DNA from 3 places in the Acidipropionibacterium virtanenii genome. Region 2 is predicted to be linked to each of the others. Evidence: predicted binding sites of a transcription regulator. Region 2 holds the regulator's gene; each other region holds the start of a gene.
The links. The regulator HrcA, encoded in region 2, represses chaperone genes, less so after heat shock. The targets are predictions, from matches to a motif close to TTGGCACTCGNNNNNNNCGAGTGCCAA.
Positions count from the first base shown of each region.

Region 1: the regulator HrcA is predicted to act here: its motif matches at 6,859-6,885, upstream of groES (co-chaperone GroES).
Region 3: the regulator HrcA is predicted to act here: its motif matches at 3,055-3,081, upstream of groL (chaperonin GroEL).

Region 1 covers NZ_CP025198.1:1,113,572-1,126,267, reverse strand. Annotated here, with positions in the region: gene JS278_RS16760 (DUF7134 domain-containing protein) at 153-407, opposite strand; gene JS278_RS05110 (GuaB3 family IMP dehydrogenase-related protein) at 495-1,598, opposite strand; gene guaB (IMP dehydrogenase) at 1,637-3,154, opposite strand; gene mptB (polyprenol phosphomannose-dependent alpha 1,6 mannosyltransferase MptB) at 3,211-4,698, opposite strand; gene groL (chaperonin GroEL) at 4,806-6,398, opposite strand; gene groES (co-chaperone GroES) at 6,410-6,706, opposite strand; gene JS278_RS05085 (SIMPL domain-containing protein) at 6,988-7,656, shown strand; gene JS278_RS05080 (class I SAM-dependent methyltransferase) at 7,661-8,848, opposite strand; gene JS278_RS05075 (NUDIX hydrolase) at 8,964-9,449, opposite strand; gene amrB (AmmeMemoRadiSam system protein B) at 9,635-10,453, shown strand; gene amrA (AmmeMemoRadiSam system protein A) at 10,450-11,049, shown strand; gene amrS (AmmeMemoRadiSam system radical SAM enzyme) at 11,051-12,142, shown strand; gene JS278_RS05055 (C1 family peptidase) at 12,170-12,696, opposite strand, start outside.
Region 2 covers NZ_CP025198.1:2,090,059-2,102,754, forward strand. Annotated here, with positions in the region: gene JS278_RS09640 (PTS mannitol transporter subunit IICBA) at 1-918, opposite strand, end outside; gene JS278_RS09645 (mannitol-1-phosphate 5-dehydrogenase) at 1,234-2,364, shown strand; gene JS278_RS09650 (16S rRNA (uracil(1498)-N(3))-methyltransferase) at 2,399-3,127, opposite strand; gene dnaJ (molecular chaperone DnaJ) at 3,124-4,296, opposite strand; gene hrcA (heat-inducible transcriptional repressor HrcA) at 4,306-5,325, opposite strand; partial or broken gene JS278_RS09665 (MBL fold metallo-hydrolase) at 5,454-6,071, shown strand; gene JS278_RS09670 (inositol monophosphatase family protein) at 6,264-7,055, opposite strand; gene JS278_RS09675 (DUF3097 domain-containing protein) at 7,052-7,909, opposite strand; gene hemW (radical SAM family heme chaperone HemW) at 7,932-9,125, opposite strand; gene JS278_RS09685 (ABC transporter substrate-binding protein) at 9,150-10,445, shown strand; gene JS278_RS09690 (carbohydrate ABC transporter permease) at 10,442-11,401, shown strand; gene JS278_RS09695 (carbohydrate ABC transporter permease) at 11,398-12,258, shown strand; gene JS278_RS16785 (hypothetical protein) at 12,298-12,654, shown strand; gene JS278_RS09705 (MFS transporter) at 12,549-12,696, opposite strand, start outside.
Region 3 covers NZ_CP025198.1:2,616,176-2,622,443, forward strand. Annotated here, with positions in the region: gene JS278_RS12160 (hypothetical protein) at 18-719, opposite strand; gene groL (chaperonin GroEL) at 1,247-2,878, opposite strand; gene JS278_RS12175 (DUF3263 domain-containing protein) at 3,157-3,438, opposite strand; gene manA (mannose-6-phosphate isomerase, class I) at 3,579-4,760, shown strand; gene JS278_RS12185 (S-ribosylhomocysteine lyase) at 4,799-5,263, shown strand; gene JS278_RS12190 (RES family NAD+ phosphorylase) at 5,310-5,942, opposite strand; gene JS278_RS12195 (hypothetical protein) at 5,939-6,268, opposite strand, start outside.

The sequences.
Region 1 (12,696 bases), 980 kb from region 2:
CCGTGCCCCAACGTGGCGTCCAGCGGCCTCGACGGTCGTACTGGCCCGCTTCCGCCGGTCAGCGCCACATCGGGGACCGCTCGATCTCCCCGCAGAGTCATCCCGTCGGCATCAGAAGGCATGACAGCCTCCTTGCCCAGGATGATTGCGCGTCAGCATGTGGTGCGACGGTGCCACTGCCCAGTTGCGTGGCTCTGGTGGCCAGCCCATTCCCCCGGCCGATGCGGAACCGGGTCCCGGGCCCGACTGGCCACGTTATACAGCCCCAGCGCCAGCATGACGTCGGAGACCATCACCCCCGCGCCCAGAACGGCCTGCACCCCAGCGACGCTCGACATGGCCACGAACACGGCGACCGGACGCCGACGGCGCAACAGGTACAAGCCGCACAAGCCTGCCGAGATCACCAGACCGACCGTCCACCAGGAACTACCTACCGCCGCACTGGCATGAGCCTATCGATCGAAGACGGCCAGCAATGAGGCCCCGCCGGCTCAGTGCAGGATCAGCTCGATCCGCTGGAACGACTTGACGTCGGAGTAGCCGGTGGTGGCCATCGACTGGCGGAGCCCGCCGACCAGATTCATGGTGCCGTCGGGAATCCGCGACGGCCCGTTGACCACCTCCGCCAGCGTGCCCACCGAGTCGAAACGCACCCGTTCGCCGCGCGGCAGGGTGCCGTGCCAGGCCTCGGAACCCCAGTGCCAGCCCTGCCCGGGAGCCTCCTTCGCCCGTGCCAGCGGCGATCCGACCATCACGGCGTCGGCCCCGCAGGCGATCGCCTTGGCGATGTCACCGGACCGCCCCACCGATCCGTCGGCGATGACGTGGACGTAGCGCCCGCCGGACTCGTCCATGTAGTCGCGCCGGGCCTCGGCCACATCGGCGATCGCCGAGGCCATCGGCACCTCGATGCCCAGCACCTGGCGGGTGGTGTGGGCCGCCCCGCCGCCGAACCCGACGAGGACGCCGGCCGCGCCGGTGCGCATCAGGTGCAGGGCCGTCTGGTAGGTGGCGCAGCCGCCCACGATGACGGGCACGTCGAGGTCGTAGATGAACTTGCGCAGGTCGAGCACGTCGGAGCGGTCTGATACGTGCTCGGCCGAGACGGTGGTGCCGCGGATGACGAAGAAGTCCACCCCGGCCTTCTCCACGACGTCGGCGAACTGGGAAGCGTTCTTCGGCGACAGCGACCCTGCCACCGGGACCCCGGCCGCCCGGATCTGAGACATCCGCTCGGTGATGAGCTCCTTCTTGATCGGTTCGGCGTAGATCTCCTGCATCCGGTGGGTCGCCGCCAGCGGGTCGTCGATGCCGGCGAGTTCCTCCAGCAGGCCGCTCGGGTCCTCGTACCGGGTCCACAGGCCCTCGAGGTTGAGCACGCCCAGTCCGCCGAGCCGTCCGAACTCGATGGCGGTCCGGGGGCTCATCACCGAGTCCATCGGAGCCGCCATGATCGGGAAGTCGAAGGTGAGGGCGTCGATCCGCCAGTCGAGGCTCACCTGATCGGTGTCCCGGGTACGCCTGGAGGGCACGATGGAGACGTCGTCGAGTCCGTAGGCCCTCGTCGCGCGCTTGCTTCGTCCGATGTCGTACATGTTTCCTTTCCTGCCGGCCCCTTCGGACCGCCGCGGCCTCAGCGGCCGGAGTAGTTGGGGGCCTCGACAGTCATCTGGATGTCGTGCGGGTGGGACTCGCGCAGGCCGGCGGAGGTGATTCTCACGAAGTGGCCCTTGGCGTGCATCTCGTCGATGTTGCGCGCGCCGGTGTAGAACATGGCTTGGCGCAGCCCGCCGACCAGCTGGTACGCCACGTTGCCGAGCGGCCCCCGATAGGCCACCTGGCCCTCGATGCCCTCCGGGATGATCTTGTCGTTGGAGGAGACGTCGCCCTGGAAGTAGCGGTCCTTGGAGTAGGACAGCTTCTCCCCGCGCGCCGACATGGCACCCATCGATCCCATGCCGCGGTAGCTCTTGAACTGCTTGCCGTTGATGAAGACGAGGTCCCCGGGGGACTCCTCGCATCCGGCCAGCAGGGAGCCGAGCATGACGGTGGAGGCCCCGGCCACGATGGCCTTGGCGATGTCGCCGGAGTACTGAAGGCCGCCGTCGCCGATCACCGGCACGCCGTGGGGCCGTGCGGCCCGGGTGGCGTCGACGATGGCGGTCACCTGGGGCACGCCGACGCCGGCCACCACCCGGGTGGTGCAGATCGATCCGGGCCCGATGCCGACCTTGACGCCGTCGGCCCCGGCCTCGCACAGTGCCCTGGCGCCCTTGTAGGTGGCGATGTTGCCGCCGACGATGTCGACCCCGGCGGCCCGCTTCTCGTGCTTGAGCCGGGCGATCATGTCGAGGACGCCCTGGGTGTGGCCGTGCGCGGTGTCGACGACGATGAGATCGACGCCTTCCTCCACCAGGGCCATGGCCCGCTCCCACGAGTCCCCGAAGAACCCGATCGCTGCGCCCACCCGCAGCCTGCCCTGGGGGTCCTTGGTGGCCCGGGGGTACTGGTCGGACTTCACGAAGTCCTTGAGGGTGAACAGCCCCTTGAGCCTGCCGTCGGAATCGACCAGGGGCAGCTTCTCGATCTTGTGGGCGGCCAGGAGCCTGAGGGCGTCGGCGGGGGCGGTGCCGACCGGGGCGGTCACCAGCGGCATCGCCGTCATGACGTCGCGGATCGGGCGGGCCGGGTCCTCCTCGAAGCGCATGTCCCGGTTGGTGATGATGCCCAGCAGGCGGGTGCGCTCGTCGACCACGGGGACCCCGGAGATCCGGTAGGTGTGGCACAGCTCCTCGGCCGCGGCGAGGGTGGCGTCGGGGCCGATGGTGATCGGCTCGTCGATCATGCCGGCCTCGGACCGCTTCACCTGGTCGACCATGTGGGCCTGGTCGGCGATCGACAGGTTGCGGTGCAGGATGCCCAGGCCTCCCTCGCGGGCCATCGAGACGGCCATCCGCGTCTCGGTGACGGTGTCCATCGCCGCGCTGACAAGGGGAATGGCGATCCGGATATTGCGGGACACCAGCGTCCCGGTGTCCACCTCGGAGGGGATGACGTTGCTCTCCACCGGCTGCAGAAGCACGTCATCGAAGGTCAGCGCCAGGGGCGCGATCTCCTCGAGGGGGCTGCGTCCGGGGTCCGCGGCGGACATCCCGCTGTCATCAGGAACGCGATCACTCATGGGCGGCCTTTCACCTGGGGTGGTCGTCATCCTAGTCCTGAGGCGCCGCCCGCCTCGACCCTCTCACCGGCCCTCATCGGGTCTCCGGAGGCGGCCGCGGCCACCGACTCCCACCATTGATGCCCCCGGGCCGGAAGCCATACCACCAGCCAGGTCAGGATCGCGACGGGAAGTGCGAGGAAGGGTGAGGAGAACCACTGCAGGAAGCACAGCCCGGAGCCCAGAACGCCGGCCACGACCAGGCCGGCGGTGAGACGCCTGGTCAGCGGAGTGAGGCTGAGAACGGCCAGCGCCCCGATGAGATACCAGGGCTGCAGGCTCGCCCCGCAGATCGCGAAGGCGGCGAGGGCAGCCGCCTGGAGTGCCAGCGGCCGGCTGCCGGCCGCCGCCCGGTACCCGGGTACAGGACCCCATCGGGCCCAGCACCAGATGATCGCCGCGGCCGTGAGCACCAGGCTGATCGTCGTGGCGGGTCCGACGAGCCGGGCAACCGGGATTCCGGTCCATCCGATCACCTGGACCGTCATCGCGATGAGTGAGTCGCTGGTCACCGAGGCCGGGGTCCCGGCGGTGTCGTTGAGCCACCCCAGCCCGAGCCCGCCGATGGCCGACACCCCTGTGAAGACCGCGATCGCGGCCACGGCCCCGGTCAGGGTGCGCCCGACCAGGGCCCGCCAGGTGTCGCGTCCGCCATCGGTCACCACCTGCCGGTGCACCAGTGCCACCAGCCCCAGGCCCGCCAGCACCCCGGGCTGCTTGATCGTCCCCGCCAACCCGACCAGGGCTCCTCCTGCCAGCAGGCCGAGCCACGGCCGTCGTGCCCGGGCCAGTGACCACCCGGACCACAGGGCGACCAGGGCGATGGCCACCTGGAGGCCGTCGTTGTGTGCCCCGCCGATGATGTTGAGCAGCACGAGAGGGTTGGTGACGATCAGCCACAGGGCCAGCTGAGGGTCCGCCCCGGTCATCCGGGCCATCCGGGCCACCGCCACGGCGATGACGACCATCGCCACCACCGCCGGAATGCGCATCGCCAGGATCGACCAGTAGGGATGGTTCGCCGCCAGGGCGGTCATGGCCGCCTGGATCCACAAACTGCCCGGCGGGTAGACGGCCGTGGTGCCGCTCCAGTGCCAGTCGACATGGGCGGCCATCGGGCCGGCCTGCCCCTGGGCCACCAGGTAGGGGTTGTGCCCGTGGGCCAGCAGCCAGCCCTGAGCCGCGTAGGCCCAGGAGTCCTGGCTGAGCATCGGCCGGGTGACGAGCATGGGTGTCGACCAGCATGCCGCGGTGAGCCCGCGTCGGCTCTTCAGCGAGGCCGAGCGCAACCATGCCGTCAGGAGCAACACCAGGCCGAGCAGGCCGAGCAGCCAGGGTCCGATCTGGATGCCGTGAAGCTGTTCGGGATGGCCCGGCTCCTCGTCCAGCCACGCCCACCAGGCCATCAGTCCCGACCCGGCGAAGCCGACCGCGAGGACCTCGACGAGGCGGCGTCGGCGGGCAGTCAGGGGCATGCGGATCCTCCAGTCAGTGGCCCGGCCCACACTATCGGTGCCCGGAACGCGAATCGGCCCCGGCAGCAGCCGGGGCCGATCTCAGAACCTCAGAAGAGGTTCATGACTCACTTCTCGTCGTCATCCTCGGGCTTGTCCACCACCAGGGTCTCGGTGGTGAGCAGCAGAGAGGCGATCGAGGCGGCGTTGGCCAGCGCGGAGCGGGTGACCTTCACCGGGTCGATGACGCCGTCGGCGATGAGGTCGACGTACTCGTCGGTCCTGCCGTTGTAGCCGTGCCCGGGCTCCAGCTCGGCGACCTTGGAGACCACGACATAGCCGGGCTCCCCGCCGTTCTCGGCGATCCAGCGCAGCGGCTCGCGCACGGCCTTCTCGACGATCTGGACTCCGGCCTTCTCATCGCCGGTCAGGCCGAGGCCGCCGGAGAGCACGCGGGCTGAGTGGACGAGAGCCGAGCCGCCGCCGGCGACGATGCCCTCCTCGATGGCCGCGCGGGTGGCCGAGACGGCGTCCTCGATGCGGTGCTTCTTCTCGTTGAGCTCCACCTCGGTGGCGGCACCCACGCGGATGACGCAGACCCCGCCGGCGAGCTTGGCGATCCGCTCCTGGATCTTCTCGCGATCCCAGTCGGAATCAGAGGCGTCGTACTCGGCGCGCAGCTGGGCCACACGACCGGCGACGTCCTCGGTGGAGCCGGCGCCGTCGACGATGGTGGTGTCGTCCTTGGAGACGACCACCTTCTTGGCGCGGCCGAGCACCTCCAGGCCCACCTGGTCGAGCTTGAGGCCGACCTCGGGGGCGACGACCTGGCCGCCGGTGAGGGTGGCGATGTCCTGCAGCATGGCCTTGCGGCGGTCGCCGAAGGCCGGAGCCTTGACGGCCACCGAGTTGAAGGTGCCCTTGATCTTGTTGACGACCAGGGTGGACAGGGCCTCCCCGTCGACGTCCTCGGCCACGATGAAGAGCGTGCCGCGAACCCCGATGACCTTCTCCAGCAGCGGCAGGAGATCGTTCATCGACGAGATCTTGCCGGAGTTGATGAGGATGTAGGGGTCCTCGAGCACGGCCTCCATGCGGTCCTGATCGGTCACCATGTACGGGGACAGGTAGCCCTTGTCGAACTGCATGCCCTCGGTGAACTCGAGCTCGGTGCCGAAGGTCTGGGACTCGTCAACGGTGATGACGCCGTCCTTGCCCACCTTGTCGAAGGCCTCGGCGATGAGCTCGCCGATCTGCTCGTCACGGCTGGAGATGGTGGCGACGCTCGCCATGTCGGCGGTGGTCTCCACAGCGCGCGAGATGGACTTGAGCTCGTCGACGACGGCGGTGACCGCCTGATCGATGCCGCGCTTGAGCCCGACCGGGTTGGCCCCGGAGGCGACCGCGCGAAGACCCTCATGGACCAGGGACTGGGCCAGCACCGTGGCGGTGGTGGTGCCGTCGCCGGCCACATCGTTGGTCTTGGTGGCGACCTCCTTGGCCAGCTGGGCGCCGAGGTTCTCGTACGGATCGGTGAGGTCGACCTCCTTGGCGACGGTCACGCCGTCGTTGGTGATGGTCGGTGCACCGTACTGCTTGTCGAGGACGACGTAACGGCCCTTGGGGCCCAGCGTCACCTTGACGGTGTTGGCGAGGGTGTCGACGCCGCGCTCAAGGGAGCGGCGGGCCTCCTCGTCGAACTGAAGCTGCTTGGCTGCCATGTATCAGCGCCTCACTTCTCGACGATCGCGAGGATGTCGCGGGCGTTGAGGAGCAGGTACTCCTCGCCGTTGTACTTGACCTCGGTGCCGCCGTACTTGGAGAAGATGACGACGTCGTTCTCCTTGACGTCCATGGGGACACGGGTGCCCTTGTCGTCAACACGGCCGGGGCCGGCTGCGATGACGCGGCCCTCCTGCGGCTTCTCCTTGGCGGTGTCCGGGATAACGAGTCCGGAAGCGGTGGTCTGCTCGGCCTCGAGAGGCTGGACGAGGACGCGGTCCTCGAGCGGCTTGATCGTGGTTGCCACGTCAAGACCCCTTTCATGATGAAGACGAATCATTCGAATCACGCGCCTGGGGTTGCGAGCCCCGAGCTGCGAGCGGACCGCCGACGTCGCGGGTGCCACCGGTCCGTTGGCACACTCCCTAGGAGAGTGCCAACAAGAAAAGTACACCGGCGTTAGCACTCCTTCAACCCGAGTGCCAGAGACCGGCGTGCGGCCGTCACCTGGTGCCCGGTGCCGCGCCCTTCCCCCGGCGCTATGCCGATCCCCGCGAGGTGTCCGCGGAGTCGGACACAATGGCGTTCATGATCATCACCGTGAAGGGAACCTTCACGCTCAGCCTTCCGGCCGAACGTGGCACCGTGCGACTCACCTCCGGCGCGGAGGGGGACGACCGCGCAGTGGTCACCCGGGCGGCGACCGGCACGACCGAGGAGCTGCGGTACCAGCTCGTCGATCTCGAGGAGAGCGGCGCGGCCACCTGGTACTCGGTGGGGGCGCAGACCACCCAGGCCTGGCGACCGTACAACAGTGAGGGCATCGTGATGCCGATCCGTTATCGGACCTCGTCGGCGATCGAGGTGAAGTTCGCCGACTTCTCCGCCCTGTCGAGGTGGGGGACGCGGTGGGCCGAGACCCGCGGCCTGTCGGTCGATGAGGTCGAATGGACCCTCACCGAGAAGACCCGCGACCGGGTGGCCGATGAGGTGCTCACCGGGGCGGTGCGCGACGCCACCCACCGCGCGGAGGTGCTGGCGAAGGCCGCCGGGCAGCAGACTCCGCGGGCGCTGGCGGTCGCCGATCCCGGGCTGCTGAACGATGTGTCCGCAGTCGCGCCCGGAGGCGACCTCGAACCCGCGGGGTACCGCGCCCGGGCGATGGCCGCGACGGGGGCTCCCGGGGGCGAGTCGGTGAAACTCTCCCCCGCCGACATCGCCGTCAGTGCCACCGTGCACGCCCGGTTCCAGGTGTGAGCCCTCAGCCCTCGACCCGACGGGCCACCAGGGCCCGGGCGCCCTCGCTGGTGGGCATGAGGATGAATGTGGCACGGTTCGGACCCCTGGGCCGCAGCCTGCGCCGCAGCGCCGCCGGATCGACGTCCAGACCGCGCACCTTGATCTCCAGAGTGCCCACCCGGTGCTCGCGCACCCAGGACCGCAGGACCTTCTCCGCCAACGGCATCTCCGCGAGGATCCGGAACCAGGTGAGCCAGGGCGAGGCCACCGGCTCGGGGGCGAGCAGATAGGCGATCCCCGGGGCCGGAAGGTGCACGTCGGCGCCGGACGCAGCGGCTCTCATGGCCCGGGCACGGATCACCGCGGGATGGGGCTCGGCGAGGTGATCGGCCACCGGTCCGGTGCTCAGCGCCGGCTCTCCTCCCAGCAGGGTCAGAGGCGCTGAGGGGTCCTCCCCCACCAGGACGGCGCTGTGCCGAGAACCACCGGATCCAGACTCGGTGCCGGACCACAGGGCGGCCTCCACGAGGTCGCGCCGGTGCCCGACCCAGTCGACCCTCACGCCCTCGGGGAGAAGCTCCCTTGGCACGCCGGGGCCGAGTTTGACCACGGTCGTGAAGGGCCCGGCCAGCATCTGCCGGACGAACCCCCAGGACGGTCGGATGTCCTCGATCCGCCAGCTGCGCCCTCGTCCGGTGCGGCGGGCCGGGTCGAGCATCACGGCGGTGGCTGCGGCACCCGCCATCAGTTCGTCAGCCAGGGCCTCCACGTCGCCGCACAGCACTCGGGCGCCGGGCAGATTGAACCGGGCGAGTTCTGCGACCGCGGGATCGATCTCGACGGCGGTGACCTCCAGGCCCGCGTCCAGACAGGCGCGCGAGTCGGCTCCGCATGCGCAGCCCAGATCGACGACGCGCCTGATTCCGGCCTGTCTGAGGCGGGCGGCGCGCCAGGCCGACACCGGGCCGCGGGTGGCCTGCTCCAGGCCATCGCGGGTCCACATCATCTGGGCGCCCGCCGGACCGATCTTGTCGACGGCCCGGCTGCGCAGCGAGACCTGGTCCAGTGCAGCAGCCGCCAGATCCGGATCGAACCGGGAGCGCAGGCGCGTCGCGGCGCCCAGCGAGTCGGGGTCGGTCTCGGCGCGTGCCGCATCCAGGGCCTCGGCTCCCTCGGCCGAGGTGAGTCGCCGTGCCAGATCCGGATCCATGGCCTCAGCCTATGGCGCTGCTCCGGCCCCCAATGTGGCGCACACAGGCATCCGGAGGGGGAACCAGCCGGATCGCGCCGCCTGACGCCACATTGGGGATCGCCGGGGAGCAACATCACAACAGGGTGCGGCTCCACCCGGTGGGGCGGCCGTTCTCGTAAGGGATGCAGCCGTGGAACTGATGAACGGCCTCGTCGAAGACGAGTGGCAGGAAGAACCGGTCCCCCTCCCACATCGGGAGCTCGGACAGTCGGTCGATGCGCTCCCAGCTCAGCGGCCCTTCGGCGTTGGCGTCGGGGATGTCTCCGTGCCAGGAGTCGATGACGAAGATCAGCCCGAAATGGTCCTCGCCGTGGCGCCCGAAGCCGGGCCACGAGACGGTGCCGCGCAGCGACATCGAGTCCACCTCGATGCGGGCCTCCTCGCGCAACTCCCGGCGCATCCCGGACGCCGCGTCCTCGCCGGGCTCCACCTTGCCTCCCAGCCCGTTGTACTTGCCGAGCTGGTCGTCATCGGGACGGGCCACCCGGTGCACCATGAGCACCCGCTCGCGGTCGGGATGGAGCACGAATCCGAGGGTCGTCAGAACCGGAGTCATCATGGCCCCCCAGTCTGCCCCAACAGGCCCGGACCTCAGGAGATTCCTCACCCGGCAGCTCTGTCGTCAGGCCGCAGCACGCCTATCCTGGGGGCAGGACCGAACGCTGAGATGTCGCGTGCGCCAATGGTGTCGGGCAAGGGTGCATGGCGATGGTGTACGCCAGTGGTGGACAGGGGGTGACAACGATGAGAGCCCAGGACACGACCCGGCCCCCGGCGGTGGCCGGATTCTTCTACCCCGCCGATCCCGTCGAACTCGCCGGGACGATCGACCGGCTTCTGGCCTCGACGGACTCCGATGAGGAGGAGATCGATCCCGTTCTCCTGCGGGGGCTGATCGTCCCGCACGCCGGCTACGTCTACTCCGGGCAGGTCGCCGCCCACGGCTACCGGCTGCTCGCCCGCCTCGCCGTGCAGCGCCCGCCCCGCCGGATCGCCGTTCTTGGCCCCACCCACCGGGTCGCGATCAGCGGCCTGGCACTGCCGGCCACCTGCCGCTACGCCACGCCGCTGGGCGTCTGCCCCGTGGACGCGTCGGGGCTGGACGGCCTTGCCCAGGTGAGCGTGCATGCCGCCACCCATGCCGAGGAGCACTCGCTGGAGGTGCAGATCCCCTTCATCCAACGGATCCTCGGTGACGTGCCGATCACGCCACTGGCGGTGGGCCTGGCCGAACCCGGCTCCGTCGCCCAGGTCATCGAGAAGCTGGCGGCCGATCCCGACACATTCATCGTCATCAGCTCCGACCTGTCCCATTATCACGCCCACGACCAGGCCCGGCGCCTGGATGACCGCACGATCTCCCGGATCCTCGACCGGCAGGACACGATCTCCGCCGACCGGGCCTGCGGGGCCTATCCGCTCAACGGCATGCTGCACGCCGCCCGGCAGCTCGGCTGGCTCACGCACATCTTGGCCAGGGCCACCTCCGCCGACACGGCCGGGGACCCCTCGCGGGTCGTCGGCTACGCGTCCCTGGCGCTCACCACCGAGGCCTCGTCATGAGGCGGCGATCCCCCATCCACCACGAAGGCACCGCACGATCCGGCCTCCCCGCCGAAGCCGGCGCCTGGCTGCTGCCGGCGGCCCGCTCATCCATCGCCGCGCACCTGGGAGCGCCGGTCGAACCGCCCCCGACCCCCGCATGGGCGCAGAGCGAGGGCGCCTGCTTCGTGACCCTGACGGTGCGCGACGACGACAGTCTGCGCGGCTGCATCGGATCTCTGCGGGCATGGCGTCCACTGGCCGCCGATGTCGCCGGCAATGCGGTGGCCGCGGCCACCCGGGATCCTCGGTTCCCCGCCGTGACCCGGCGCGAACTCGACGGACTCCGTGTTGAGATCTCGGTGCTCTCGGCGCCCGAACCACTCGAGTTCGTCGACCAGGCCGATCTGGCGCACCGGCTGCGCCCCGGCATCGATGGCGTGATCCTGTCCTGGCGCGCCCATCGCGGCACCTTCCTGCCACAGGTGTGGGAGGAACTCCCCGATCCTGCCCGATTCCGGGACCAGCTCAAGCGCAAGGCGGGGCTGCCCGCGGACTGGTGGGACGACGACGCCGACATCGAGCGCTACACCGTCGCGGCATGGAAGGAGCCCTGAGATGACGCCCAGCACCGGAACCGTTCAACAGCAGACGAACGCCGCGAAGTGGTGGCACCGGCTCGACGACGGACGGATACAGTGCGACCTGTGCCCCCGCAACTGCCGTCTGCGCGACGGCCAGCGCGGGTTCTGTTTCGTGCGGCTGCGCGAGGATGACCACATGGTGCTGGACACCTACGGCCGCTCCTCGGGGTTCTGCCTGGACCCGATCGAGAAGAAGCCGCTGGCGCACTTCCACCCGGGCACCCCGGTGCTGTCCTTCGGCACCGCCGGCTGCAATCTGGGCTGCAAGTACTGCCAGAACTGGGAGATCTCCACCTCGCGGCAGTTCGACACCCTGGCGGCCGAGGCCGGCCCCGATGTGATCGCCGAGGCCGCGGAGAACTGGGGAGCCAGGTCGGTGGCCTTCACCTACAACGACCCGGTCATCTTCGCCGAGTACGCCATCGATGTGGCTCGGGCCTGCCGCGCACGCCGGATCGAACCGGTGGCCGTGACGGCCGGGTACATCAGCGATGACGCCCGGGCGGAGTTCTTCGCGCCGATGGCGGCGGCGAATGTGGATCTGAAGGGGTTCACCGACGATTTCTACCGCCGTGTCACGGGCGGACGGCTGGCCACGGTGCTGGATACCCTGACCTATCTGGTCCATGAGACCGAGGTGTGGACCGAGATCACCACCCTGGTGATCCCCGGCCACAACGACTCCGATGAGGAGCTCGCTCGGATGTGCGCCTGGATAACCCGGGAACTCGGCCCCGACGTGCCGCTGCACTTCTCGGCCTTCCACCCCGACAACCGGATGCTCGACGTCGCCCCCACCCCGCCGTCGACGCTGCGCCGCGCCCGCCAGATCGGGACCGACGCCGGACTGCACTTCGTCTACACCGGCAATGTCCACGACCGGGACGCCGACACGACCTGGTGTCCCGGCTGCGGGGCCGCGCTCATCGTGCGGGACTGGTACCAGATCATCGACTACCGGCTGACTTCCGACGGGTGCTGCCCGGACTGCGGGCTGTCGATCCCCGGACGCTTCGACCGGGAGCCCGGCGACTTCGGACGCCACCGGATCCCCATCAACATCTGAACGGGCCCGCCGCCCCCCTGCCTCAGCTCAGCCGAGCACATCCCATTCGGGCAGGACGATCGGTTCGGCGGCCCACTGAGCCCTGGCGGCCTGCGAGAGGCGCTCGGGGGCGACGACGACCTGGAAGACGTACTCGTCGAACCAGGAGTCGTCCATGGTGAAGAATCCCTTCCTCCCCACCTCATCGCCCCAGGAGTTCTCGACCCGCCAGCGGCGCGGCGCCCCGTCGACCAGATCGACCCCGACCAGTGTCATGGCGTGGGTGGGCGAGATCTCCCGCATCCTCATCCGCTCTGCCTTGGTCATGGACAGGTCCACCCCGTAGAGGGCGTCGTAGTCATGGAGTCGGGCGTCCCAGATCCCGGCGTCCTTGTCGAACTGGCGCTTGACGTCACAGCTGAACCAGACCGGTTCGCCGTCTCGGATCGCCGCAACCGCGGCTGCCTTGAGGTCCTCCAGCGGGGCGCTGAGGTGGGCGTAGGGAGTACCGCCCTCCAGGTAGGGGGTGTGGTCGATGACGTACTTGCGACCCACCGGATTCTCCGAGCGGGGGT
Region 2 (12,696 bases):
CGGTCCGACCAGACCCGCACCGGTCCAGGTGGCGACCAGGAGACCGCTCATGGCACCGGCGATGGTGGCCAGGATGACCTTCGGCTTCATCAGCACGTAGGGGAAGAAGATCTCGTGGATGCCGCCGAACAGGTGGATGATGAGCGCGCCGGGCACCGACTCCTTGATCTTGCGGGCGCCGAACACCAGGTAGGCCAGCAGAAGCCCGAGGCCGGGGCCGGGGTTCGACTCGACCATGAACAGGATGGACTTGCCGGCGGCCTTGGACTGCTCGATGCCCAACGGGGTGAGGATGCCGTGGTTGATGGCGTTGTTGAGGAACAGCACCTTCGCCGGCTCGACGAAGATCGAGGCCAGTGGCAGCAGGCTGTGGCGGATCAGGAAGGCCACGCCCGAGGCCAGCCAGCCCATCAGAGTGGTGACGATGGGCCCGATGCCGACATGGCCCAGCAGGGCCAGCAGCATGCCGAGGATGCCGATCGAGAAGGTGTCGATGAGCATCTCGAAGCCCGAGGGGATGTGCCCCTCCAGCAGCTTGTCCAGCTGCTTTAGCAGCCAGGCCGCCAGCGGGCCCATGATCATGGCGCCCAGCAGCATCGGGATGTCGGCACCGACGATCACGCCCATCACGGCGATCGCGCCGATGACGCCGCCGCGCCGACCGTTGACGGTCGTGCCGCCGGTGTATGCGATGAGCAGGGGCAGCAGGTAGGTGAGCATCGGATCGCCGAGCTTGGCGAGTTCGGAGTTGGGGAACCAGCCCGCGGGGATGAAGAAGGCTGTGATGAGGCCCCATGCGATGAACGCGCCGATATTCGGCATGATCATGCCGGCCAGGAACCCGCCGAAGCGCTGGACCGAGGCCCTGACACCTCGGCCTTCGAGATTCTTGTTGACGCTCGCGTCAGGTAAGGACATGTGATCTCCAGAATGTTGGGTCGATCTTAGGCCGAGGGTCACCAACGAGGCCAATGTCGGCAGTGACGATCAGCATCGATCTGGGCCGTAGTCTCGCTGGGGCGGTATAGGTTGTCAAGTTGTTGGATGATGTGAGAGTTCATCAGGTCTGCCCAAGGTTCAGGCCATTCCCCACACAACCGGACATCCGGTGGAGTGGTCCACAGGACCGGCGGGCCGCCTGCTAGCCTGACCGGAGACGAGGCCCGGGCGGCGACGCCGTCGCACCGGATGTACCAGCGATGGGTCCGTCGCAATCTCAGGAAAGGCGTGGGCATGCGTGCAGTGCACTTCGGCGCAGGAAACATCGGACGAGGCTTTGTCGGCCTGCTGCTGGCGGAGGCGGGCTACGAACTCACCTTCGCGGATGTGGCCGATCAGCTGATCGAGCAGCTCCAGGGGGCCGATTCCTATGAGGTCCACGAGGTCGGTGACGAGCTGCGCACGCATGTGGTGAGCGGGTTCTCCGCGATCAATTCAGCGAAGGACTCCGAGACGCTCACCGGTGCCATTGCCGCCGCCGACGTGGTCACCACCGCCGTGGGGGTCTCGATCCTCAAGTTCGTGGCTCCGGGCATTGCCGCGGGTATCGCCGCTCGCCCGGCCTCGGCCCCGCCGGTCGCGGTGATGGCCTGCGAGAACGCGATCGGCGCCACCAGCATTCTGGAGGCCGAGATCCGCTCGCGCTACGAGGGCGACGATCTCGACGAGCGCGCGGTCTTCGCCAACACCGCGGTTGACCGCATCGTTCCCGCCCAGGATCCGGGGCTCGACGTGACGGTGGAGAACTACTTCGAGTGGGCCATCGAGACCGGGCCGTTCGGCGACCGACGTCCGGAGATCCCCGGCGTCACCTGGGTGCCCGATCTCGCGCCCTATATTGAGCGCAAGCTGTTCACCGTCAACACCGGCCATGCGACGACGGCCTATCTCGGGTACGCCAGAGGGGTGGAGAAGATCTCGGACGCGCTCAATGAGGGCGACATCGAGGACGCGGTCTCCGCCGTGCTCGCCGAGACCCGGTCGCTGCTCGTCGCGAAGTACGGATTCGACAGGACGGAGCTCGAGTCCTACGCGGCCAAGATCATGCGGCGGTTCGCCAATCCCTATCTGCCCGACACGGTCGAGCGGGTGGGACGTTCGCCGCTGCGCAAGCTGTCGCGCAACGATCGCTTCGTCGGTCCCGCCTCGCAGCTGGCCGAGCGGGGCCTTTCCGCGGACGCCCTGCTGACGGCGATCGGCGCGGCCCTGCGCTTCGACTACGCCGACGACAAGGAGGCTGTGGAACTTCAGCGGCTGCTGGCCGACGAGCCGGCCGAGAAGGTCGTCGAGACCGTCACCGGGCTCGAGCCCGAGCATCCGCTGTACCCCGCGGTACTGGACCTGGTGAAGTCGGTCCAGGACTGACACTGCGGAATCGGCGCGTCTGACGCCCGACGGGTCAGATGCTCGCCAGCGCCTGGAGCTGGGCCAGACCGACCACCGGTGCGGTCGAGGCCCGCAGCACGGCGTCGGCCACCCGGACCGGATGGCCGCCGGCGTCGGTGAAGGTCTGCAGTTCGTCGGGGCTGATACCGCCCTCGGGCCCGACGATCAGGATCACGTCACCGGATGCGGGCAGGTCGGCCCGTCTGATCGGGGCGGTGGCGGACTCGTGGAGCACGAAGGCCGCGTCGGCGGCGCCGATCCTCCCGGCGACCTGGATGGACGTCGCGAAGGTGATCTGGGGCACGGTGAACCGGCGGGACTGCTTGGTCGCCTCCCGGGCGGTGGCCCGCCATTTGGCGAGCCCCTTGTCCCGCTTGTCCGGACTCCAACGGGAGATGGACCGGGACGCCTGCCAGGCGATGATCTCGTCGACGCCGAGCTCGGTGAGTGTCTCGACGGCCAGGTCGGCGCGAGGGCCTTTGGTGAGTGCCTGAACGGCGATCCACCGGTGGGTCCTGGCAGGACTGCTCAGGCGGTCGACGACCCGGACCCGCACCACGTTCTTCCCGATCTCGACCGCGGGCCCGCGGACCGCGGACCCGGCACCGTCGGTCACCAGGACCGACTCCCCGGCCCCGATCCTCCTCACCGCCGCCGCGTGGTGCCCCTCCGCCCCGGATATCTCGACGACCGAGCCGGGCCCGGCGTCACCGATCGCGGCGATGAAGCAGGGTTCGGTCATCCGCCGAAGGCCTCCTTGATGCGGGAGAAGACGCCCTTGGAGCCGGTGGTGTGTACCGAGGCGCTGGTCTCGGTCTCATCGCGGGCCTCGGCCAGGGCGCGCAGCAGGTCGCGCTGCCTGCTGTTGAGCCTGGTGGGGGTGTCGACGAGCAGCGTGACCCCCAGATCGCCGCGGCCCTGACTGCGCAGCTTCGGCACGCCACGGCCGTGCACCACGATGCGGGTGCCCGACTGGGTGCCGGCGGGGATCTCGACGTCGACGCTGCCCTGATCGGCGTCGATGTCCTCGCGGTCGGCCTCCAGGGTGCGCACGGCGACCGTGGTGCCCAGCGCCGCCGCGGTCATCGGCACCGAGATGGCCATCTCCAGATCGGTGCCCTCGCGGCGGAAGACCTCGTGGGGGGCGACCACCAGTTCGACGTAGAGATCGCCGGCGGGTCCGCCTCCGGGACCCACCTCACCCTGGGAGTCCAGGTGGATCCGGTTGCCGTCGGCCACCCCGGCGGGGATCTTGACGTTGATGGTGCGGGAGGTGCGCACCCGGCCCTCCCCGGAGCATTCCGGGCAGGGGTTGGGAATGACGGTGCCGTATCCGCGGCAGGTGGGGCAGGGCTGGGTGGTGCGGATATTGCCGAGGAAGGAGCGCTCGACGGTGGTCACCTCGCCGCGGCCGTCGCAGGTGGTGCAGGTGACCGGCTCGGAATCCTTCTCCGCCCCCTTGCCGTGGCACTTGGGGCACACCACGGCCGTGTCGATGTCCAGGGGCTTGGTGATCCCGAAGGCCGCCTCTGCCAGCGTGAGGCGCATCCGCACCAAGGCGTCCTGGCCGCGGCGCACCCTCGATCTGGGGCCTCGGGAGGAGCCGCCGAAGGGACTGCCTCCGCCGAACATGGCGTCGACCAGATTGGTGAAGTCGAAACCGCCGCCGAATCCGCTGTCCCCGAATCCGCCGGCGGCGGCGTTGGGATCGCCTCCGCGGTCGAAGACGGCGCGCTTCTGCGGATCCTGGAGCACCTCGTAGGCCTCCTGGACCTTCTTGAAGGCGTCCTCGGAGCCCGGCCCGGCGACGTCGGGGTGGAGCTTCATGGCCTTCTTGCGGTAGGCCTTCTTGATCTGGTCCGCGCTGGCGTCGCGGGAGACGCCGAGCACCTCGTAGTAGTCATCGCTCATCTGCTGCGGTCATCCTTCTGACAGGAACCGGCCCACGTACCGGGCGATCGCCCGCACCGCGGCCATGGTCGAGGGGTAGTCCATTCTCGTCGGGCCGACGACACCCAGGCCCGCCCGGCCACCGTCGTCACCATAGGTGCTGGCGACCAGTGACGTCGACCGGAAGTTCTCATCGGGGTTCTCAGTGCCGATGCGCACCGTCAGACCCTCGGCCCCGGAGGAGGTGGCCTCCCCGAGCAGCCTCAGCAGGACGACCTGCTCCTCCAGGGCCTCCAGCACAGGCCGGACCGAGGTCTCGAAGGCCATCCCGAAGCCGGCCAGGTTGGGCACCCCGGCGACCACCACCCGGGCCGACGGGTCGGTGGCGAGGATCTCCAGTACCGCGGCGGCGACGCCGGACACCGCCGCGGAGCTGTCGGGACCGAACTCGTCGATGAACCCGGCCAGGGCCTCAGCGGCCTCGGCAATGGTGCAGCCCACCAGCAGGTCGTTGAGCCGGGACCGGAGCCCCACGATGAACCGTTCGGTGTGCCCGGGCATATCGATGATGCGCTGCTCGACGGTGCCCGAGGAGGTGATGAGCACCACGAGCACCCGATCGGTCGACAGGCTCACCAGCTCCAGATGCAGGACGGTCGCCGAGGAGGCCACCGGGTACTGCATGATCGCCACCTGGTGGGTGATCTGGGCGAGCAGCCGGACTGTGCGGGTCACGATGTCGTCCAGGTCGGCGGCGCCGTTCATGAAACTCATGATGGCCCGCCTCTCGGGGGCCGACAGGGGCTTGACGGTGGCGATCCGGTCGACGAAGAGGCGGTACCCCTTGTCGGTGGGGATACGGCCGGCACTGGTGTGGGGATGGGTGATGTACCCCTCCTCCTCCAGAGCCGCCATGTCATTGCGCACCGTGGCCGGCGAGACTCTCAGGCCGTGTCTCTCGACCAGGGCTTTGGAGCCGACCGGCTCCTTGCTCGAGACGTAATCGGTGACGATGGCCTTCAGTACGTCGAGCTTGCGGTCGTCGAGCACTGTCCCTCCTCACCTGGGATCCCGTAGATTCTGGCACTCATGGATCGGGAGTGCCAGTCTACCGCTCTGCCCAGCCGTGTTCGCCCGGCCGTGTTCGCCCTCTGCCGATCGCGTGCCATGCTGTCGCCATGGACATCACAGCCGAGGTCGAGTGGTCACCGCTGACGGGGAGGGTGTGGACGACGCGCCTGGAGCCCTGCGCGGTGACCTGCGGACTGGTCATCGGCGATGAGCATCTGCTGCTGGTCGACACGGGGTCGACGCCGGATCAGGGCCGCGCACTGGCCTGGGGCGCGGCCCGGGCGCTGGGTCGCCCGGTGGACCGGATCGTGGTGACCCATCATCATGACGACCATGCCGGTGGGCTGGCCGGCGTGCCCGGCGCACAGGCCTGGATGCACCGTGGAGCACTGGCGCACCTGACCGAGCCGCCGGCGGTGGCCCACCCCATCTCACTCATGGCATACCTGGATCTGGGAGGGCTGGGGGCCGAGGTGCTGCACCCCGGCGCCGGTCACACCGACGGCGACCTGATCGTGCGGGTGCCCGGGGAGCAGATCACCTTCACCGGCGACCTCGTGGAGACCTCGGGCGACCCGCAGGCCGACGAGTCCACCGACTTCTGGAACTGGCCTGCCGCGATCGGATCGATGATCACCGCCACCGACGGGAAGGGGCGGTACATCCCCGGCCACGGCGATCCGGTCGACGCCGACGCCGTGATGGCCCAGAACGGGCGGATCTCCCGGTGCGTCGACCAGGTGAAGCAGTCGATGGAGGCCGGGACGCCGGTCGACAAGATCCAGGGTGCTCACGAGTGGCCCTTCGCCCAGGCCACGATCACCGACTGGATTCCCCGGATCGCCGACCAACTGGCCGCCCGGGGAATTACCCGAAAAGGTCTGTTGCCGCTCAGCAGGCGGTGAGACCGCCAGAGGTCACAGACGCCTCAGGGCCCCCGCGACTGCCGAATGGGCCCGCTCGTCGGATGCCACGATCAACGGGTCGCCCGGGATCTCCGTGACACCGAAATCCCGTCCCGACGCGGTCCGCACCACCCCACCGAGTTCACGCACCATCAATGCGCCGGCCAAGTGGTCCCAGGGATGGGAATGCAGGTAGACAGTGGCGTCGACCTCACCTGCACACAGCCGCGGATAATCCACCCCGCAGCACCAGCGCGACCATCCCCACTCCAGCCGCGGCCCCGACGCGGGCTGCGGGGCCTGGTGGAAGGCCTTGTGGGTTGTGACGGCCACCACCGGATCGCCGGAGGGGCCACGGGAGAGGCGCTCGCCGTCGCACCAGGTCCCGGCTCCGGCTTCGGCGAAGTACATGTGACCGCGCCTGGGCTGGAAGATCCAGCCGCGCACCGCCCTGCCGGCGCGCACTTCCGCGACCATCACGGCGTGGTCGTCGGATGCCTTGATGAAATTGCCGGTGCCGTCGATGGGATCGATCACCCAGGCCAGGGGTGCCTCGGGCAGGCCCGACAGGATCGCGGGATCGGCGAAGACCGCCTCCTCCCCCACCGCGACACCGCCTCCACGTGCTACCAGCTCGGCACTCAGAGCCCGTTCCGCCCGCCGGTCGATGTCGGTGACGAGGTCTCCCGGATGAGTCTTCTGGTGGATCTGGGCAGTGCTCAGCGTGCCGAACGCGGGGTCGATGATGCGTTCGGCGACGTCGCGGATGATCTGTGAGACGGCCTCGCCGCTCAATCGGCTCATCCGGCGTCCTCAAGGTGATCCGTGGTGACGAAGTCGATGAGCCGCTCCATCTCGGTGTTGAACCGGGGGTCCAGATCGTGCCAGTCGCGGACCCTCGCCAGCATCGCCTGCCAGGCCTTCCCGACATCGGACTGGTCCTCGTGGGGCAGTCCGAGCCTCTTCAGGGTTCCGAGCTTGAAGTCCTCGTCCATCGGCACCTCCGGCCAGGCCTTGCGGCCGATCCGCTCGGGCCTGATGGCCTGCCACACATCGATGAAGCGGTGGCCGGTGATCATGACGTATTCCCCGTAACCGCCCTTGGCGACCTGGGCGGCGACCCGTGACTCCTTGGTCCCGGCCACCAGATGATCGACGAGCACGCCGAGCCGGTGCCCGGGACCGGGCCTGAACTCTGCGACGATCCCGACCAGATCGTCCATGCCGCCCATGTACTCCACGACGACGCCGACGTGGCGCAGGTCGTCGCCCCAGATCTTCTCGACCAGCTCGGCGTCGTGGCGGCCCTCCACATAGATGCGGCTGGGCAGCGCCACCCGGGCGGCCTCGTGCTCGGGGCTGCTGAGGGATCCCGACGCGGTGTGGGCGCGCTGTGCGGTGCCCTGGCGCGGCGGGATGCACAGGTTGACCGGCTCGCCGTCGATCCAGAATCCCGGACCCACCGGGAAGGCCCGCCTGGCGCCGCGCCGGTCCTCCAGGATCACCACCCCGTTCTCCCAGGCCACCACGGCGCCGACGTAGCCGGTGGAGGGATCCTCCACCACCATGTCGATCTGCAGTGGCACATCGACGCTCTTCTTCTTCCCCTTCTGCTGCCAGCCGGGGCTCAGAACGTCCTTGCTGTAACGATCGGTCATACCCGCAAGCCTATTAGGACGATCAGACAAGCAGCTCGGTGATGATCCGGTCGGCCAGCAGCCGGCCTTCCAGATTCAGCCGGAGCACACCGTCTGTCTCGGTACCGAGCCCGTCGGTGACGACCTTGGCGGCACGGGGAACCTCCTCCTCCCGCAATTCCGCCACAGGAAGCCCGTCGGCCAGCCGCAGCCTCAGCAGCACCGTCTCCTCGTGGCGCTCCTCGGGTCCGAGCACCTCCCCGTCGTCGACCGGCAGCTCGCCGGCGGAGCACAGAGCCGCGTACCGGGCCGGGTGCTTGACGTTCCACCAGCGGGCCTGGCCGACATGTGAGTGGGCGCCCGGCCCGATCCCCCACCAGTCGTCGCCCAGCCAGTAGGCCATGTTGTGCTCGGCCCGGTGCAGGTCCACGACGCCGTCCGGGCCGGTGCCCGGCCGGGCCCAGTTGGACACCTCGTAGTTGACGAAGCCGGCGCCGGTGAGGGTCTCCTCGGCCGCCAGGTACTTGTCGGCCAGGTCGTCCTCGTCGGTCATCGGTACCTCCCCGCGACGAATCCGGGCTGCCAGCCGGGTGCCCTCCTCCACGATGAGGGAGTAGGCGGAGATGTGGTCGGGCTCGGCCTCCAGGGCGGTCTCCAGGCTGCGACGCCAGGACTCTAGGCTCTCCCCCGGGGTGCCGAAGATGAGATCCAGGGAGATGTCGTCGAATCCCCGCTCGCGGGCCAGCCGGGCCATGTCGACGGCACGGCCCGGGGTGTGGACCCGGTCCAGGAGCTTCAGCACTCCCCGGTCGGCGGACTGCATGCCCATCGACAGGCGGTTGACGCCGGCCTCCAGCAGGCCGTCGAGTACCGGCGTCGACAGGGTCTCCGGGTTGGCCTCGGTGGTCACCTCGGCGTCGCCGGTCATCCCCCAGCTGTTCCGGACATGCTCGATGAGCCCCCCGAGCTGGGCGGGGGTCAGCATGGTCGGCGTCCCTCCCCCGAAGAACACGGTGCGCGCCGGACCGAGTGCCGGGAACTGTGCGGAGGCCGTCTCGATCTCGGTATGGGCCGCGTCCAGATAGGTCTGGACGGCGCCGGCCCCCATGGAGCCCAGCACATAGGTGTTGAAGTCGCAGTACCCGCACCGGGCCGCGCAGAACGGCACGTGGATGTACACGCTGAACGGCTGTTCCGCCAGCGGCTGACCGGCGGCGTCCGATGGGTGAAATCTCACAGCGCCAGCCCTAAGCTCATCCTCATGAACCTCTCCCGACGTCATTTCTTCGGGGCCGCCACGGGTCTTGCCGCGGCCGCCGTCCTTTCAGCCTGCGGCTCCAACTCCGGTGGCGTGAGCACCGGATCCAGCTCGAGCGCGGCCGCCTCCGGAGGATCCGGAAAGCTCATCCAGTGGTACCACGAGTACGGCGAGAAGGGCGTCCAGGAGGCGGTGAACCGCTATGCCAAGGCCTACAAGGACGCCTCGGTCACGGTGAAGTGGAATCCGGGCACCGACTACATGAAGCTGCTGGCCACCACCCTCCTGTCGGGCAACGGCATCCCCGACGTCTTCGAGTCCGAGAACGGCGCCACCCTCGACATGATCCAGCAGGGCCAGGTTGTCGATCTCACCGAGGTCATCGGCGACGACAAGGACAAGTTCTCCAAGCCCGTGCTGGACAGGATGACCTACAACGGCAAGATCTGGGCCATCCCGCAGGTCCTCGACATGCAGCTGCTCTACTACCGCAAGTCCGTGCTGGAGAAGGCCAAGGTGGATCCGCCGAAGACCTTCGCCGATCTGGTGAAGGCGGCCAAGGCCGTCAAGACCTCCGACATGGGCGGCTTCTTCGCCGGAAATGACGGCGGCCTGGGCGTGCTGGGCAACTTCCTCATCTGGAGCGCGGGCTTCGAGCAGCTCAACGACGAGGGCACCGACCTGGGCTTCATGGAGTCCAACTTCTTCGACGCGGTCAACGCGTACCGGGACTTCTCCACCTCCGGGGGCCTGCTCACCAGTGCCTCGAAGGACTGGTTCGACGGATCCCCGTTCGTCAACGGGGAGACCGCGATGCAGTGGACCGGCCTGTGGGCCCTGAACGACGTCAAGAAGAAGTGGGGCGACGACTTCGGCGTCCTGCCCTTCCCCGCCTTCGGCGACAAGGGCCGCCAGGCCGTGGTCTTCGGCGCCTACGGTTCCTGCGTGGCCGCCAAGGGGGCCGGCTCCAATGTGGAGGGGGCCAAGAAGTTCAACAAGTGGCTGTGGGTCGACCAGACCGACAAGCAGGTCGACTTCGCCAACTCCTACGGCACCCACATCCCCTCGCGCACCGACCTGGTCTCCAAGGCCTCGCAGATCTCCTCGGGAGCCGGTAAGGAGGCTGCCGAATTCGTCGACAAGATGGGTCACGCCTCCGAGCTGCTGTGGACCTCCACCATCGGCGACGCCTTCAACGCGGCGGTCACCAACGTCGTCAAGAAGAAGGCCGATGCCAAGAAGGAGTTCGCCTCGGTGCAGAAGACCGCCCGGAGCGAGCTGAAGCGCATCAAGAAGTGAGTACGCCGGCAGACCTCACCGGGAGCGGTGACGGGCGCTCTGTCTGGCAACGGATCCGCGGCCGTCAGGGGCGCAATCTGTGGTTCGCGGTGTTCGTCACGCCGTTCCTGGTGGGGCTGCTGGTCTTCGTCTACATCCCGATCGTCTGGAGCGCCTACCTGTCGTTCTTCGACGCCCGGGCGACCATCAGGCCGACGAGATTCGTCGGCCTGGCCAATTATGAGTACCTGCTGGGCGATCAGCTGTTCCGCGACTCGATGCTCACATTCATCGTCTTCGCGGCCGTCATCGTGCCGCTGACCTACGCCTGCTCGCTGGCGCTGGCCCTGATGCTGGACAATGTGGGCCGGTTCCGGGCCTTCTTCCGTTCGGTCTTCTTCATTCCCACCGCCTGTTCGTACGTGGTGGCGGCCATGGTCTGGCGGCTGTCCTTCTTCAACGGGGCCCGGTTCGGGTTCATCAACTCGCTGCTGCGCAGGCTCGGATTCGACGACGTCGACTGGTTGGGCGGGACGAACAACTGGTACTGGGTGGCTCTGGTCACGCTGAGGCTGTGGCTCCAGGTGGGCTACTACATGATCCTGCTCATCGCCGGCCTCAATCAGATCCCCACCGACACCTATGAGGCGGCCGCCATCGACGGCGCCTCGGGCTGGCGCCGGCTGCGGTACGTCACCCTGCCGCAGTTGCGCGCCACCAGCGCGGCGGTGCTCATGCTGCTGCTCATCGGCGCCTTCCAGGCCTTCGACGAGTTCTACAACATGATGTCGACGGCCGGGTCCTACCCGCCCTACGCCCGGCCGCCACTGGTCCACCTCTACATGATCAGCGTCGGCGGCTCCCAGCAGGACCTGGGGCTGGGCGGTGCGGGCACCATGATCCTCACCGCCGTCATCGTCCTCTTCGGGGTGCTGCAGAACTGGTGGGTCACCCGGGCGGATCGGAGCAGGTCATGAGCGAGCAGAACGCCTCGGCACGGATGGTGCGCGGTCGCGGAGGGCGCGCCGCCCACACCCTGAAACTGGTGCTGCTGGCACTCCTTGCGGCGATCTGCCTGCTGCCCTTCTACGTCATCTTCCGCAACGCGTTCACCTCCGACCAGGGATTCGTGTCGCCCCGGTGGAAGTGGCTGCCCGACAATCTGAGCCCCGACGTCATCAGCGCGCTGTTCACCGACTCCGACCTGGGGCTGCTATCGGCCATGGGCCATTCGGCGATCCAGTCGATCGGCCAGACGGCGCTCACGGTGATCGTGAGCTTCATGGCCGGCTACGGTCTCGCACGGTTCAGCAACAGGGCTGCCGGGGTGATCCTCAAGCTCACCGTGCTGACCCTGATGGTGCCCACCGCGGTGACCTTCGTGCCGAGCTTCATCATGACCAGCCAGTTCGGTTGGATCGACTCCTACCGCGGCCTCATCATCCCCGTGATGTTCTCGGCCTTCGCCACCTACCTGTTCCGCCAGTCCCTGCTCAGCTTCCCCCGTGAGCTGGAGGAGGCGGCCGAGCTCGACGGGGCCAATCCGTGGACGGTGATGTGGCGGGTGGTGCTGCCGAACTCCATGGGAATCGTGGCGGCGGTCTCCACCATCACCTTCATCGGCGCCTGGAACGCCTTCCTGTGGCCGCTGCTGGTCGCCCGCGACAGCACCCGCACCGTCCAGCTGACGCTGAGCCGATTCATGACCAGCCAGGGGGTCGACTACGCCCAGCTGTTCGCCGGGGCACTGGTGGCGATCATCCCGGTGGTCCTGGTCTTCCTGTTCCTGCAGCGCTACCTCGTCCAGGGGATGACGACCTCGGGTCTGGACTGACGGTCCCTGTCCCCGGAGAAGGGCGCCGACACGGCGCTGCTGGCCTTCGCGCAGTTCCATCAGACAGATCCGGACGCCACTCTTCATGTTGTCGGCACCGGACCCGACAAACCGCTGCTGAAGCGGATGGCCTCGGAACTCCGTCTGACCTCGGCGACGCGGTTCTACGGGAGCGTCTCCGGAGCACTGCATCGGCGGGCCGGGGCGGCGAGTCCGGTGGTGATGGAGGCGATGGCCAGCGGGATTCCCTCATCGCCTCGGTTCGCCGGCCCCCGAAACCCGCTTCCGGCTCAGTCCAGCCCGGCGTCCAGCCTCTGGCTGCGCTCCCGGGCCCGGACATGCCGGGCGCTGGTGAGCAGCCCCGCGAGGGTGAGCAGACCGCCGACCGCCACGTAGACCGAGACCCCCGACGAGTCGCCGAAGTATCGCAGCAGGGCG
Region 3 (6,268 bases), 520 kb from region 2:
CGGATTCCTCAGGCTCGTCAGGACAACTGCCTGACGCGATGCTTGAGGTCGTTCATGAACGCGGCACAGTCGACCTGGGAGATCGCCGGGAAATAGCTCCCTGATCCATCGCTCATGTAGAAGAAATCAACAGAGGCCACGTAGTTCGCGTAGTAGACGCGGCATTCGATGGTGCCAAGACCCGGATCCTGATCACCGCGCTCCGCGACGCGGTACACCTCCCACATGCCTCCTCTGCCATCCCGAGTGGATCTGAAGGAGTACGTTCCGCCCCAGGCCGCGCCCCGCGCATCCCGGGTACGGTCACCCAGCGTGCAGGCGCTGCGCCAGAACCACTTGGCATCATTGCGCGTGCCGAACGCCACCAACGATCCAGATGTCTCGCTGGCCTGTCGCGAGTACTTCACTGTGGCGTCGGTGCCGAACTCCTGATAGGCGATTGCTTTTCCCATGCCTTCGCTCTGCAGCTGAGACCTCAGGTCATTGTCCCGACAGGCATGATCCTCCCCCAGACCTGCGGTCTGAGCATCGTCGCTGTCCAGGGAGTTCTTCACCAGCGTGGCTCCGCTGACGGCCGCGCCCTGATTCCTGATCCCGCCGAGTCCGGTCGTGAACACTCGGCTCGCATCCTCCGCCTTCAGCTTGGGCCCTCCCGGCCAGTACCACCACGCCCCTGCGCCGGCCAGAGCCAGCACCAGGGTCCCCACGATCACCAGCATGATCGCGCGCGTTCGGTGTGACTTCACCGGCGAGGCGGGAGACGACACTGTGACGACCGGAGCCCCGTATGCCGAGGGAGCCACCCGAACCATCGGAGGAGCCCAGGCTCTCTGCGGCGGGACGACCGGCTGCCCAGCGGCATCCACGTAGAACGCCCAGCCCGCCGGAGCAGGAGGCCATGATGGATCGGGTGCCCACCCTTGAGGCGGCAGGTAGCTCGGATCGGGAGGAACAGGCCAGCCAGGAGCTGGGAGGAAGCGAATGCTGACACCCACGTCAGGGTCACCCGAGGTCATGGCTCTCACGCTATTGAGAACCATCACAACGAGGAATCCCCAGTTCGGAGGACGCGGGGCGGCGGCACCCGAGGCTCTCGGGCAGTGTCGAGTTGATGTGGAATGACCAACATCAACTCGACAGTGCCCTTGGGGAAGACGAGGACGGTGGCCCTGCGCCGCAGAATCGCGTCACGCAGAGCCACCGCCGGGGGTTCGAAGGGGGTCGCCCCTCGCCTTTCAGAACAGGATCACATCATCCCGCCCATGCCACCCATGCCGTCCATGTCGCCGCCGGCGGGAGCCTTGACGGGCTCGGGCTTGTTGGCGATGACGGCCTCGGTGGTGAGGAACAGAGCCGCGATGGAGGACGCGTTCTGCAGGGCGGAACGGGTCACCTTCGCGGGATCGATGATCCCGGCGTCGACCATGTTGACGTACTCGCCGGTGGCGGCGTTGAGGCCCTCTCCGGCAGGCAGCCCGGCGACCTTCTCAGCGACGACGCCGCCCTCGAGGCCGGCGTTCACGGCGATCTGCCTGAGCGGCGCGGTGCAGGCGTCGAAGACGATCTGCGCACCGGTGGCCTCATCGCCCTCGAGGCCGGGGACATCGGCAGCCTTCGCGGCCTGGATCAGGGCGACACCGCCTCCGGGGATGATGCCCTCCTCCACGGCGGCCTTGGCGTTGCGCACGGCGTCCTCGATGCGGTGCTTGCGCTCCTTGAGCTCCACCTCGGTGGCCGCGCCGACCTTGATGACGGCCACGCCGCCGGCCAGCTTGGCGAGACGCTCCTGGAGCTTCTCCCGGTCGTAGTCCGAGTCGGAGTTCTCGATCTCGTTGCGGATCTGGGTGACCCGGCCGGCGATCTGCTCGGAGTCCCCGGCACCGTCGATGATGGTGGTCTCGTCCTTGGTGACGCGCACCGAGCGGGCCTTGCCCAGCAGGTCGAGGGTGACGGCGTCCAGGGACAGGCCGACCTCCTCGGAGACAACCTCGCCACCGGTGAGGATGGCGATGTCGGCCAGCATGGCCTTGCGGCGATCGCCGAAGCCCGGGGCCTTGACGGCGACGGACTTGAAGGTGCCGCGGATCTTGTTGACGATGAGGCCGGCCAGGGCCTCGCCCTCGACGTCCTCGGCGATGACCAGCAGCGGCTTGCCCGACTGCATGACCTTCTCCAGAACCGGAAGGAGATCCTTCAGGTTCGAGACCTTCGAGTTGACGATGAGGACGTAGGGATCGTCGAGGACGGTCTCCATCTGCTCGGTGTCGGTGACGAAGTACCCGGAGATGTAGCCCTTGTCGAAGCGCATGCCCTCGGTGAGCTCGAGATCGAGCCCGAAGGTGTTGGACTCCTCGACGGTGATGACGCCTTCCTTGCCGACCTTGTCCATCGCCTCGGAGATGACCTCGCCGACGGTGGCGTCGGCGGCCGAGATCGACGCGGTGGCGGCGATCTGCTCCTTGGTCTCGATGTCGATGGCCTGCTCGGAGATCTTGGCGCTGATGGCCTCGACGGCCTTCTCGATGCCGCGCTTGAGGCTCATCGGGTTGGCTCCGGCCGTCACATTGCGCAGACCCTCGCGAACCAGGGCCTGGGCCAGCACGGTGGCGGTGGTGGTGCCGTCTCCGGCGACGTCGTCGGTCTTCTTGGCGACCTCCTTGACCAGCTCGGCGCCGATCTTCTCGTAGGGATCGTCGAGCTCGATCTCCTTGGCGATGGAGACGCCGTCATTGGTGATGGTCGGGGCGCCCCAGGACTTCTCCAGGACGACGTTGCGGCCCTTGGGGCCGAGGGTGACCTTGACCGCGTCGGCGAGGGTGTTCATACCCTTCTCCAGCCCGCGGCGGGCCTCGATGTTGAATTCGATGAGCTTAGCCATGTTTGTGGGGAGTCCTCCGCTCCGGTGGGCCACTGGGCCCTGGACGTCAGGTCTGCATGTGACGGGATCCGCCGACCCCGTGATGTGCGCCTCCCGTGATGCCCGCGACGGACGATCTGGTGATCTCATCACCGGAAACGACGTCGTGCCCGGAGCTCGCAACACCGATCACGACGATGGCACTCTCACTAGCCGAGTGCCAACATCATTTTTAGCACTCGCCCCAAGGGAGTGCAAAGAGTCGTTTCCGCAACTGCACGCAGGAGTCCGGCGGCCGATCACTCCAGCCGGTCGGCGGAGCGGGCCGCGCGACGCTGCTCGCGGACCCGTCTCAACCTGCCGATGAGGGCCGGGGAGTGCGAGGCCGCCACGGGATCGTCGAGCAGCTCATTGAGACGCTGGTGGTAGCGGGGGGACGAGACGCCCAGCCGGTCGCGGATGAGGGCCTCCTTGTCATCGCTGAGACGCCCCAGCTGCCAGGCGTCCTCCAGCTCCAGCAGCGCGGCGTCGGAGGGGGCCAGCCCGTCCTCCGGATCATCCTGATGGCTGTTCGTCGTCACCGTGAGATTCTACTCGGCGGGCCTTCCCGATCCGTCGCGCCGACGACCCGGTGGAGTTGTGGGTCGGACCTGTCATGATTGAGGTGCGGGCCCGCCGCGACGGTGCGAAGACCGGGCCCCCACGACTGGGAGGAATCTCGATGGAGCGGCTGTCCGGCAGCATCAGGAACTACGCCTGGGGGTCGATGGACGCGATCCCGCACATTCTGGGCAGCGAACAGGACGGCCTTCCCCAAGCCGAGTACTGGCTGGGAGCCTACGAGTCGGATCCGTCCTCGGCGGCCGAGTCGTCGCTGCTGGAGAGGTTGCGCCTGCACCCTGAGGAGCTCGGCGACGCGAGCAGGAGGCGGTTCGGCGACCGGCTGCCCTTCCTGCTGAAGGTCCTCTCGGCAGCCAAGCCGCTCAGCCTCCAGGCCCACCCCGGCCGTCAATCGGCCCGCGACGGGCACGCACGATCCATGGCGGCGGGGGTCGAGGCCCAGCAGCGCACCTTCGTCGACGACTGGCCGCGCCCCGAACTGATGGTGGCGCTGAGCGACGTCGAGGCCCTGTACGGTTTCCGCGATCCTCTCCACACCCGCGCCCTGTTCGACGCCCTGGGGACCAGGACCTCCCTCGACCCGGTGCTCGGGCCGCTCACCGAAAGGTCGGGGCCGGCGGCCCTCGCCGAGGTCTTCCTGGACGCCCTGACGGTCGACTCGAAGCGCCGGGCGATGTCCCGGGAGGTCGTCTCGGCCGCCGTCAACCACGTCGGCGAGGACAGCGATCTGGGCGAGTTCTGCCGCACCGCCGTCCAGCTGGACGAGCATCGCCCCGACGACTCCACGATCCTCGCCGCCCTGCTGCTCAACCGCGTCCACCTGTCGCCGGGCCAGGCGCTCCGGGTACCGCCGGGCACCCTCCACACCTATCTGTCGGGGACCGGGGTCGAGATCTCGGCCAACTCCGACAACATCGTGCGCGGCGGGCTCACCGACAAGCTCATCGACGTCGACGCGCTCATCAGCATCGTCGATTTCACGTCCTGCGGAGCCCACCTCGTCGATCCGGCCGGTGACGGCGAGCTGGACGAGTACCCCACCGATTTCCCCGAGTGCCGGCTGTGGGCGCTGCATCTGAGGCCCGGGAATGTCCGGATGCTCCCGGCCTCCGGCAGCCCCAGGATCCTGCTGGTGCTCGGCGGTCACGCGGTGTGCTCCAGCTCATCGGGTACCGAGGAGACCGTCAGAGGCCACGCCCTGTGGATTCCCGCCGGCGAGCAGGTTCAGGTGCAGGGCAACTGCGACGGATTCCTGGCCGGCGTCGGAGCCGTCCAGGGGTGATCTCATGCAGTCGTGACGTCCGCGACATGATGGGGGGCATGACACAGAAGATGAATGTGGAGAGCTTCAACCTCGATCACACCAAGGTGGCCGCCCCGTTCGTGCGGGTCGCCGACGTCAAGCACCTGCCGAAGGGCGACACTCTCACCAAGTACGACGTGCGGTTCTGCCAGCCCAACCAGGACCACCTGGAGATGCCGGCCGTCCACTCCGTGGAGCACTCCTTCGCCGAGTGCGTGCGCAACCACTCCGACGCTGTGATCGACTTCGGGCCGATGGGCTGCCAGACCGGCTTCTACCTCATCATGGCCGGAGAGCCCGATGTCCCGGCCACCTGCGACCTGGTGGAGTCCACTTTCAACGACATCCTCGGGTTGGACGCCGTTCCGGCCGCCAACGAGACCCAGTGCGGCTGGGGAGCCCATCACAGCCTGGAGGCCGCCCAGGAGGCCGTCCGCGGCATGCTGGCGCACCGCTCGGAGTGGGAGCAGGTGATGGCCTGAGGGCCGTCAGCGACGGGATGGCCCGCCACCATGACGAGTAGGGTGCTCACCCCAACGGCCAGCCCAGACGCGCTCTTGCCGCGACTGCCACCGCGAGCACGTCCGGATGGTCCAGCGGCCGGCTGAAGGCGGGGGCCGGTGGGAATGAATCGCTCGCACCGGTGAACACGACCATGGGGTCCCCGGTGATCGTCGAGGGCACCACGAGCCCGTCGATGCGGCCGGCGAGTTCGGCGGCCATGGCCGCGGCCCAGGCTCGGCAGCCCGATCGGGGCGCGCTGGTCAGCGAGGCGGTGGCCCCGTGGCGCACCGTCCAGTCGTCGCTCGCCGGATCGAGCAGGTTCAGGGCCCGGGCCGGGTACCAGCCCGACAGGACACGGTCGCCCGACACCTCGATCCTCGCGTCGTCGAAGAAGACCTCGGAGATGCACGTCACGGGGTCCGGCGCCGTGTACGAGACGCCGATCCCGGGGTGATCACCGACGGGCGGCGGCTGGGGATCCCACCGGTTGTCCTCGATCGGGCCCCGGGTGCGCAGGCCGTCCCAGGCCGCCGGATGCGCCCCGGAGACGGTGTGGATCCGCCACAGCGCGCCGGTCCACGTTGCGATGTCGCCCTTGGCCAAGCTCAGCGGGACCCGCGGTGCCCGGGGATTCCTCGTCCTGCGCCGAGGGCTCACCGCCACGCCTGCTCGGCCGCGGCAGCCACCACCGGGGCGACGTCGCCGCCCTGGGCCAGCCAGTCGACCGGCGAGCAGTCATCGAGACGCTCACGGGGACGCGTCATGAACCGCTCGACCGACGCCGGGCTCCAGAAGTCCGGCAGCGCCGCCACCACGGCCCTCAGACCGGGGGTCACACGGTGGTCCCCGGTGAACTGCCAGGCCGGGAACCGGGATCCGCGTCCGGGCCCGTCATCCAGGCCGTACAGGTCGCCGCGAGCCTTCAACCGCCGGACGCTGGACGCCGGCCGACCCAGAACCTCAGCGACCTCCTCGGTGGTCAG